One region of the Candidatus Pelagibacter sp. PS_34 genome, then DNA from elsewhere that is predicted to be linked to it. Evidence: riboswitches for the same ligand, from Rfam matches in the RefSeq annotation. Region 1 holds a riboswitch; the other holds the start of a gene.

Region 1 (3,425 bases):
AATAAAAAGAAAAAATGAAAAAATTTCAAGAAATGAGAAATGTGAAGCTACAGGTAAAAAGTTTAAAAACTGTTGTGGGGCCTTATAAAGAAAATATAAAATAGCCCAATAAAACTATTACTCCAAATAAAACTGCTAAATTTAACTTTGATTTAAAGAAGTTTTTAATAAATAAATTAACCTTACTTTCTTTCATGCTGAGTGTACTTAGATCGTCTATTTGATTTACGAAACCTTTAGATCTTCCAATAGTTAAAAATTTATTTTTTCTATGATTAAAAATTTCTTCTCCACTCATGTTAAAAAATTCATTCAAATTTTTTTCAATCGATTTTCTTACGTTATCTAATATTAGGTCTCTATCTCTGTGGGCACCACCAATTGGCTCTGGAATAATTTCATCAATTACTTTTAGTTCTAAAAGGTCTTTTGAAGACAATTTCATAGCTTTTGCTGCTTCTAAAGTTCTTTTAGGGTCTCTCCATAAAATGGTGGCACAGCCCTCTGGAGATATTACTGAGTAAATTGCATTTTCTAACATGATTACCTTGTTAGATGAAGCAAGTGCTATTGCCCCTCCTGATCCACCTTCTCCAATAACAATTGCAAGAGTTGGGACGTTTAAAGACATGCAGCACTCAATTGATTTTGCAATTGCCTCTGCTTGACCTCTTTCTTCCGCTCCTACACCAGGGTAAGCTCCGGGTGTGTCTATAAAAGAAATTATCGGAATGTTAAATTTATTTGCTAATTTCATTAATCTAATTGTTTTTCTGTAACCTTCAGGTCTCATCATTCCAAAATTTCTTTCAATTCTACTTTCAAGGCTGTCCCCTTTTTCTTGACCAATAACTAAGACAGATTTTTCATCAAATTTTGCAAATCCTGCTAATACGGATTTGTCTTCTCCATAATATCTATCACCTGACAATGGGATAAAATCCTCAAATAAATTATCGATAAAAAATTTTGCTTTAGGTCTGTCTTCATGTCTTGCAACTAGAGTAGTTTGCCAGGGGTCTAAGTTAGAGTAAATCTCTTGTAGCTTATTATCTATCTCTTTTTGAGACTCAGATATTTTTTTGGTATCTACTTCCGAAAGACCATCTTGATTATAAGGGTCTTTAAGTTTGTCTATTTCTATCTCTAAATTTTTAATATCTGTTTCAAAATTTAAATAATTTTTCATATGATTGTTTAATTATTAATTAATTGAGAAAAAAGGCAATAAAATGTTTTAAATAATTTATATTTGACATAATTCTATTAAAGGTTACTCTTAATTGATATCGGGAGAGACTATTAGATAATAGCGCCGAAGGAGCAACCACCCCGGAAACTCTCAGGCAAATGGACCGATAACAAACATAACACTCTGGAAAGAGATTTATCTCGCCGATGGAGCAAAACTCTCAGGCAAAAATACAGATGGGGTAAAATGGGTGCTATGAAAGAACAATATACAAAAATACACAATCTATCAGTTTCTAATAAATTGCTTAACTTCGTTAATGAAGAATTGCTTAAAGATACAAATATTTCTTCTGAAAAATTCTGGGAAGGCTTCGACCAAGTAGTTCATGAGCTAGCCCCAAAAAATAAAGAGCTATTAAAAATAAGAGAAGATTTACAAAAAAAAATAGACGATTGGCATATTGCTAATAAAGGTAATGAAATCAATTTAGAGGAGTATAAAAAATTTTTAAAAGAAATTGATTATTTAAAAGAAGTGGGCCCTGATTTTAAGATCAAAACAAATAATGTTGATGAAGAAATAACTAGTATTGCTGGACCTCAATTAGTAGTTCCAATCATGAATGAAAGGTATGCACTGAATGCTGCTAATGCTAGATGGATGAGTTTATATGATAGTTTGTATGGCACAGATATAATTGAGCAATCTGAAGATAGTACTTCTCAGAGATATGATCCTTTGAGAGGTGAAATGGTCATAAAATATGGAAGAGACTTTTTAAAAAAATACTTTCCTCTAGAAAATTTTGAATGGCATAATATTACAGGCTTTAAAATTGATAATGGCTCTTTAACAGTATTAAAAGATAGTAATAAATCATCTTTAAAAAATAAAGATAAATATATTGGTCATAGAGGAGAGGCCAATGATCCATCAGCAATAATTTTAAAAAATAATAATCTTCATATAGAAATAATTATAGACCCAAATGCTTTTAGCGCTCAACAAGATCCTGCTAAAATTAGTGATATTATTGTTGAAGCTGCAGTTTCAACTATTTGTGATAATGAAGATAGTGTTGCCGCAGTGAATGCTGATGACAAAGTTATTTGTTATCGTAATTGGCTTGGACTTATGAAGGGTGATTTGAAATCAACTTTTGAAAAAAATGGAAAGACTTATGAGCGTAAATTAAATCCTGACAGAAGTTATATTTCTAAAGATGGAAAAGGATTAAAGCTACATGGAAGAAGTTTATTATTGGTAAGGAATGTTGGGCACCTTATGACTAACTCAGCAATCACTTTAAAAGATGGTTCTGAAATACCAGAAGGTATTATGGATGCCTTTATAACTTCAGCAGCTTGCGTTCATGATATTAAAAAAAAAGGTAATTCTAGAACTGGTTCCATTTATATTGTTAAACCAAAAATGCATGGTCCTGATGAAACCTCATTTACTGATTTAATTTTTACTAAAGTTGAAGAAGTTTTAGGATTGGAAAAATACACCTGTAAAATTGGAATTATGGATGAAGAGAGAAGAACCTCTTCTAATTTAAAAGAGTGCATTAGAACACTTCAAAATAGAGTATTTTTTATTAATACTGGTTTTTTAGATCGTACTGGTGATGAAATGCATACTTCAATGGAAGCTGGTCCTATGATTAAAAAAGGAGATATGAAATCTTCTAAATGGATTGGGGCATATGAAAATAACAATGTAGACATAGGTCTTCAATGTGGTCTTTCTGGTAAGGCTCAAATTGGCAAAGGGATGTGGGCTATGCCGGACAAAATGAAAGAGATGATGGAACAAAAAACTGGCCATCTAAATGCTGGTGCAAATTGTGCTTGGGTTCCCTCACCTACAGCAGCAGCTCTTCATGCTCTTCATTATCATGAGATAAATATTTTTGAGAAACAAAAAGAAATTCAAAAAAGGGAATCTGCAAAACTGGATGACTTGTTAACAATTCCTGTAGCAGATAGACCAAACTGGTCAATGGAAGAAATTAATTCCGAAATTTCCAATTCTGCACAAACTCTTTTAGGGTATGTCGTCAGATGGATAGATCATGGAGTTGGCTGTTCAAAGGTACCCGATATTAATAATGTTGGTTTGATGGAGGATAGAGCCACTTTAAGAATTTCTTCTCAACATATAGCTAATTGGATACATCACGATATTTGTACAAAATCACAAGTTATGGAAGTAATGAAAAAAATGG
Region 2 (3,425 bases), 520 kb from region 1:
AGATTATATAATTAGAGTTATTAAGGGTACTAATTTTGATTATTTTTCAACAGAGGCTCAAAATAATTTTTTTAACAAAGAATTTTCAGTTACTAAATTAGCAGATAGAATGGGTATTAGACTAAGTGGTCCCAAGTTAGAAAACATTGTTAGCTCTAATATAAAATCTGAAGGTCTTGTAAAAGGAGTAATACAAGTACCTGCTGATGGAAACCCTATTGTTATGTTGTCTGATCACGGAACTATAGGTGGATATCCCAAAATAGGTGTTGTTATTTCAGCAGACTTAGATCGAGTAGGTCAATTGACACCAGGCACTATTATAAATTTTAAGGAAGTAAGTCTTGAAGAAGCTCAGAATATATTTAAAGCATACATAGAAGATACAAATAAATATTTAAATGAATGTAATTAATAAAATTCCAGGTCCTATATTAGTTTTTATGGGAGCTTGCTGCTTAAGCTTTGGAGGCTTAATTGTTAAATCATTTGAAGGATCAACCTTATGGCAAATATTATTTTGGAGATCTTTATTTTTCTCGCTTACAGTCTTACTTTTTTTAATAATTACTTATAAAAAAAAATTATTTAAAGCGTTTTACGATTCAGGTTTACCAGGACTTATTGGCGGAGTTATTTTATCATTTGGTTTTTGTGGGTACGTCTTTGCGATGTATAATACAACTGTTGCCAATACTAATTTTATTATTTCGACGCAAATACTCTTTTTAGCAATATTTGGTTATTTATTTTTAAAAGAAACAATTTCATCTATTACTTTAGCTTCAATTATTTTAGCAATTACGGGTGTCCTATTAATGGTAGGTAATTCTTTATCACCAGGAGAGATGTCTGGAAACTTAGCGGCTTTTAGCATGCCAATTACATTTGCAGTCTTAATTATAATTGTTAGAAAATTTCCTACAGTTGACATGGTGCCAGCTCAATTTATAGCTGGTGTGAGTTCATGCTTTATTGGATTTTTATTATCTGAGAAGCTTATGATTTCTTCACATGATATATTTTTAGGTTTTACAGCAGGTTTTTTTCAAGTAGGATTTGGTTTTATATTTATAACTATGGGTGCACGTAGTACACCATCTGCAATGGTTGGTATAATCATGTTATCCGAATCTGTGTTGGGGCCAATGTGGGCCTTTTTATTTGCAGCTGAACGACCTTCTTTATTTACTTTAATCGGAGGAGGAGTAATTCTTTTTGCAGTATTATTGCAATTTTACTCACTACTTTTTTCAAATAAAAAAGAAAAAATTATTAATTGACTCTGTTACATATCTGGTAGATTATTCTTATATACGGGAGAGACTACAAACAATCGTAGCGCCGAAGGAGCAACCACCCAGGAATCTCTCAGGCAAAAGGACCGTAACATATTAACTCTGGAAAGAGATTAAGTTCTCGCCGACGGAATAAAACTCTCAGGCAAACATACAGATGGGTACAGTAAGTTAATATGGATATTTTAAAAACCGCACTTTACAGTTTACATCAAAAGCATGGAGCTAAGTTTGTTCCATTTGCTGGGTATCAAATGCCAATTCAATATTCTAAAGGAATTATTGAGGAACACAAAAGTACAAGAGAAAATGCAGGTATTTTTGATGTGTCCCATATGGGTCAGTTATTCATTAAAGGAGATGATAAGTTGGCAAAAGATCTTGAAAAAATTTTTCCAGCTGAATTGAGTAAGGCTAAATTAAATCAATCCAAATATAGTTTTTTAATGAATGATGAAGCAGGAATTTATGATGATTTGATTATCACAAAAGTTGAAGGTGGTTTTAACATTGTATTAAATGCTGCTTGTAAGAATACAGATTTTAAACTTTTAACTAAATTGTTAGAAGATAAGTATGAAATGATTTTAAGTGAAGAGCTATCGCTTATAGCAATTCAAGGTCCTAAAGCAGTCCAAATACTAGAAAAGATAATCAATGGAGTATCAGATCTAAAATTTATGAATGGCGATACGTTTAATTATCTTAAAGAAGATGTTTATATCACAAGATCAGGGTATACCGGTGAAGATGGATTTGAGATATCGATCAAAAATGAGAACGCAGAAGTGTTTGTGCAAAAACTCATAGATGAAGGGGCTAATTTAATTGGATTAGGTGCCAGAGATACCTTGAGACTGGAGGCGGGACTTTGTTTGTATGGTCATGACATGGATATTAATAAAAGCCCAGTAGAAGCAAATTTAAAATGGGCGATATCAAAAAATAGAATTCTTGAGGGTGGGTTTATTGGATGTGAAAAAATTAAATCTCAAATTGAGAAAGGAGTAAGCAAAATCCGCGTAGGTATTAAGCCAGAAGGAAGAATTATAGCCCGTGAAAAAACTTCAATATTTAGTGAGGATGATAAAAATATTGGGGAAATTACAAGTGGAACTTTTGGACCCAGCGTTCAGGCCCCAGTTGCAATGGGTTATGTAGAAAATTCATTTTCTAAAATTGATACTAAGGTTTTTTTAGAAGTGAGAGGAAAAAAATATCCGGCAATTATAAGTAATTTGCCATTTTATAAAAAAAGTTATGTGAAAGGAGCTAGCAAATGAGTGAAGTAAAATATTCTAAAGAACACGAGTGGATAAAGTTAGATGGAGACACTGCTATTGTAGGAATTACACAACATGCAACCGAAATGCTAGGAGATATTGTTTTCGTAGAGTTACCAGAAATAGGATCTTCTGTGGTTAAAGATGGCAATGCTGGAGTTGTAGAATCTACAAAGGCTGCAAGTGATATTTATACTCCTGTATCTGGAGAAATTATCGAAAATAACCAAGCCATTGTTGACGATCCTGCAAAAGTTAATTCTGATCCAGAAAATGAAGCATGGTTTTTTAAATTAAAAATTACTGATAAGTCTGAAATGGATTCATTAATGAATAAAGAAGAATACGAAAAATTTTCAAAAGAAAGTGGTAGTTAAATGTTAAAGAATGCTCAAAAAGATTTTATACAAAGACATATAGGTCCATCTATTGATGAACAAAATGTTATGCTTAAAGAGTTGGGATACCAAAATCTTGATGATTTAATAAAAGATACTGTACCAGAAAAAATTCTTCTTAAAGATGATTTGGATATTGGTGATCCAAATTCTGAATATAAAGCACTTAGAAAATTAAAAGATATTTCTAAAAAAAATAAGATTTATTCTAGCTTTATAGGAATGGGTTATTATGGAACTTATACTCCCTATGTAATACTTAGAAATATTTTAGAAAATCCAGGATGGTATACTTCTTATACCCCTTATCAGCCAGAAGTAGCACAAGGCAGATTGGAAATGTTATTAAATTTTCAACAAATGATAATTGACTTTACTGGAATGGATATCGCTAATGCCTCTCTTTTAGATGAAGGAACAGCTGCAGCGGAAGCTATGGGATTGAG

The links. Region 1 has a riboswitch for glycine ahead of AC5SL3_RS00550 (malate synthase G). Riboswitches for the same ligand answer to the same signal wherever they lie in the genome.
Region 2: linked by a shared signal. The riboswitch ahead of gcvT (glycine cleavage system aminomethyltransferase GcvT) and the one ahead of AC5SL3_RS00550 (malate synthase G) in region 1 are both predicted to bind glycine.

What each region holds. Positions count from the first base shown of each region.
Region 1 is NZ_CM182068.1:102,817-106,241, reverse strand. Features, by position in the region: gene secA (preprotein translocase subunit SecA) at 1-88, shown strand, start outside; gene AC5SL3_RS00555 (acetyl-CoA carboxylase carboxyltransferase subunit alpha) at 83-1,189, opposite strand; glycine riboswitch at 1,281-1,368, shown strand; gene AC5SL3_RS00550 (malate synthase G) at 1,439-3,425, shown strand, end outside.
Region 2 is NZ_CM182068.1:874,873-878,297, reverse strand. Features, by position in the region: gene AC5SL3_RS04755 (5-oxoprolinase subunit C family protein) at 1-415, shown strand, start outside; gene AC5SL3_RS04750 (DMT family transporter) at 402-1,283, shown strand; glycine riboswitch at 1,308-1,397, shown strand; gene gcvT (glycine cleavage system aminomethyltransferase GcvT) at 1,475-2,581, shown strand; gene gcvH (glycine cleavage system protein GcvH) at 2,578-2,958, shown strand; gene gcvP (aminomethyl-transferring glycine dehydrogenase) at 2,959-3,425, shown strand, end outside.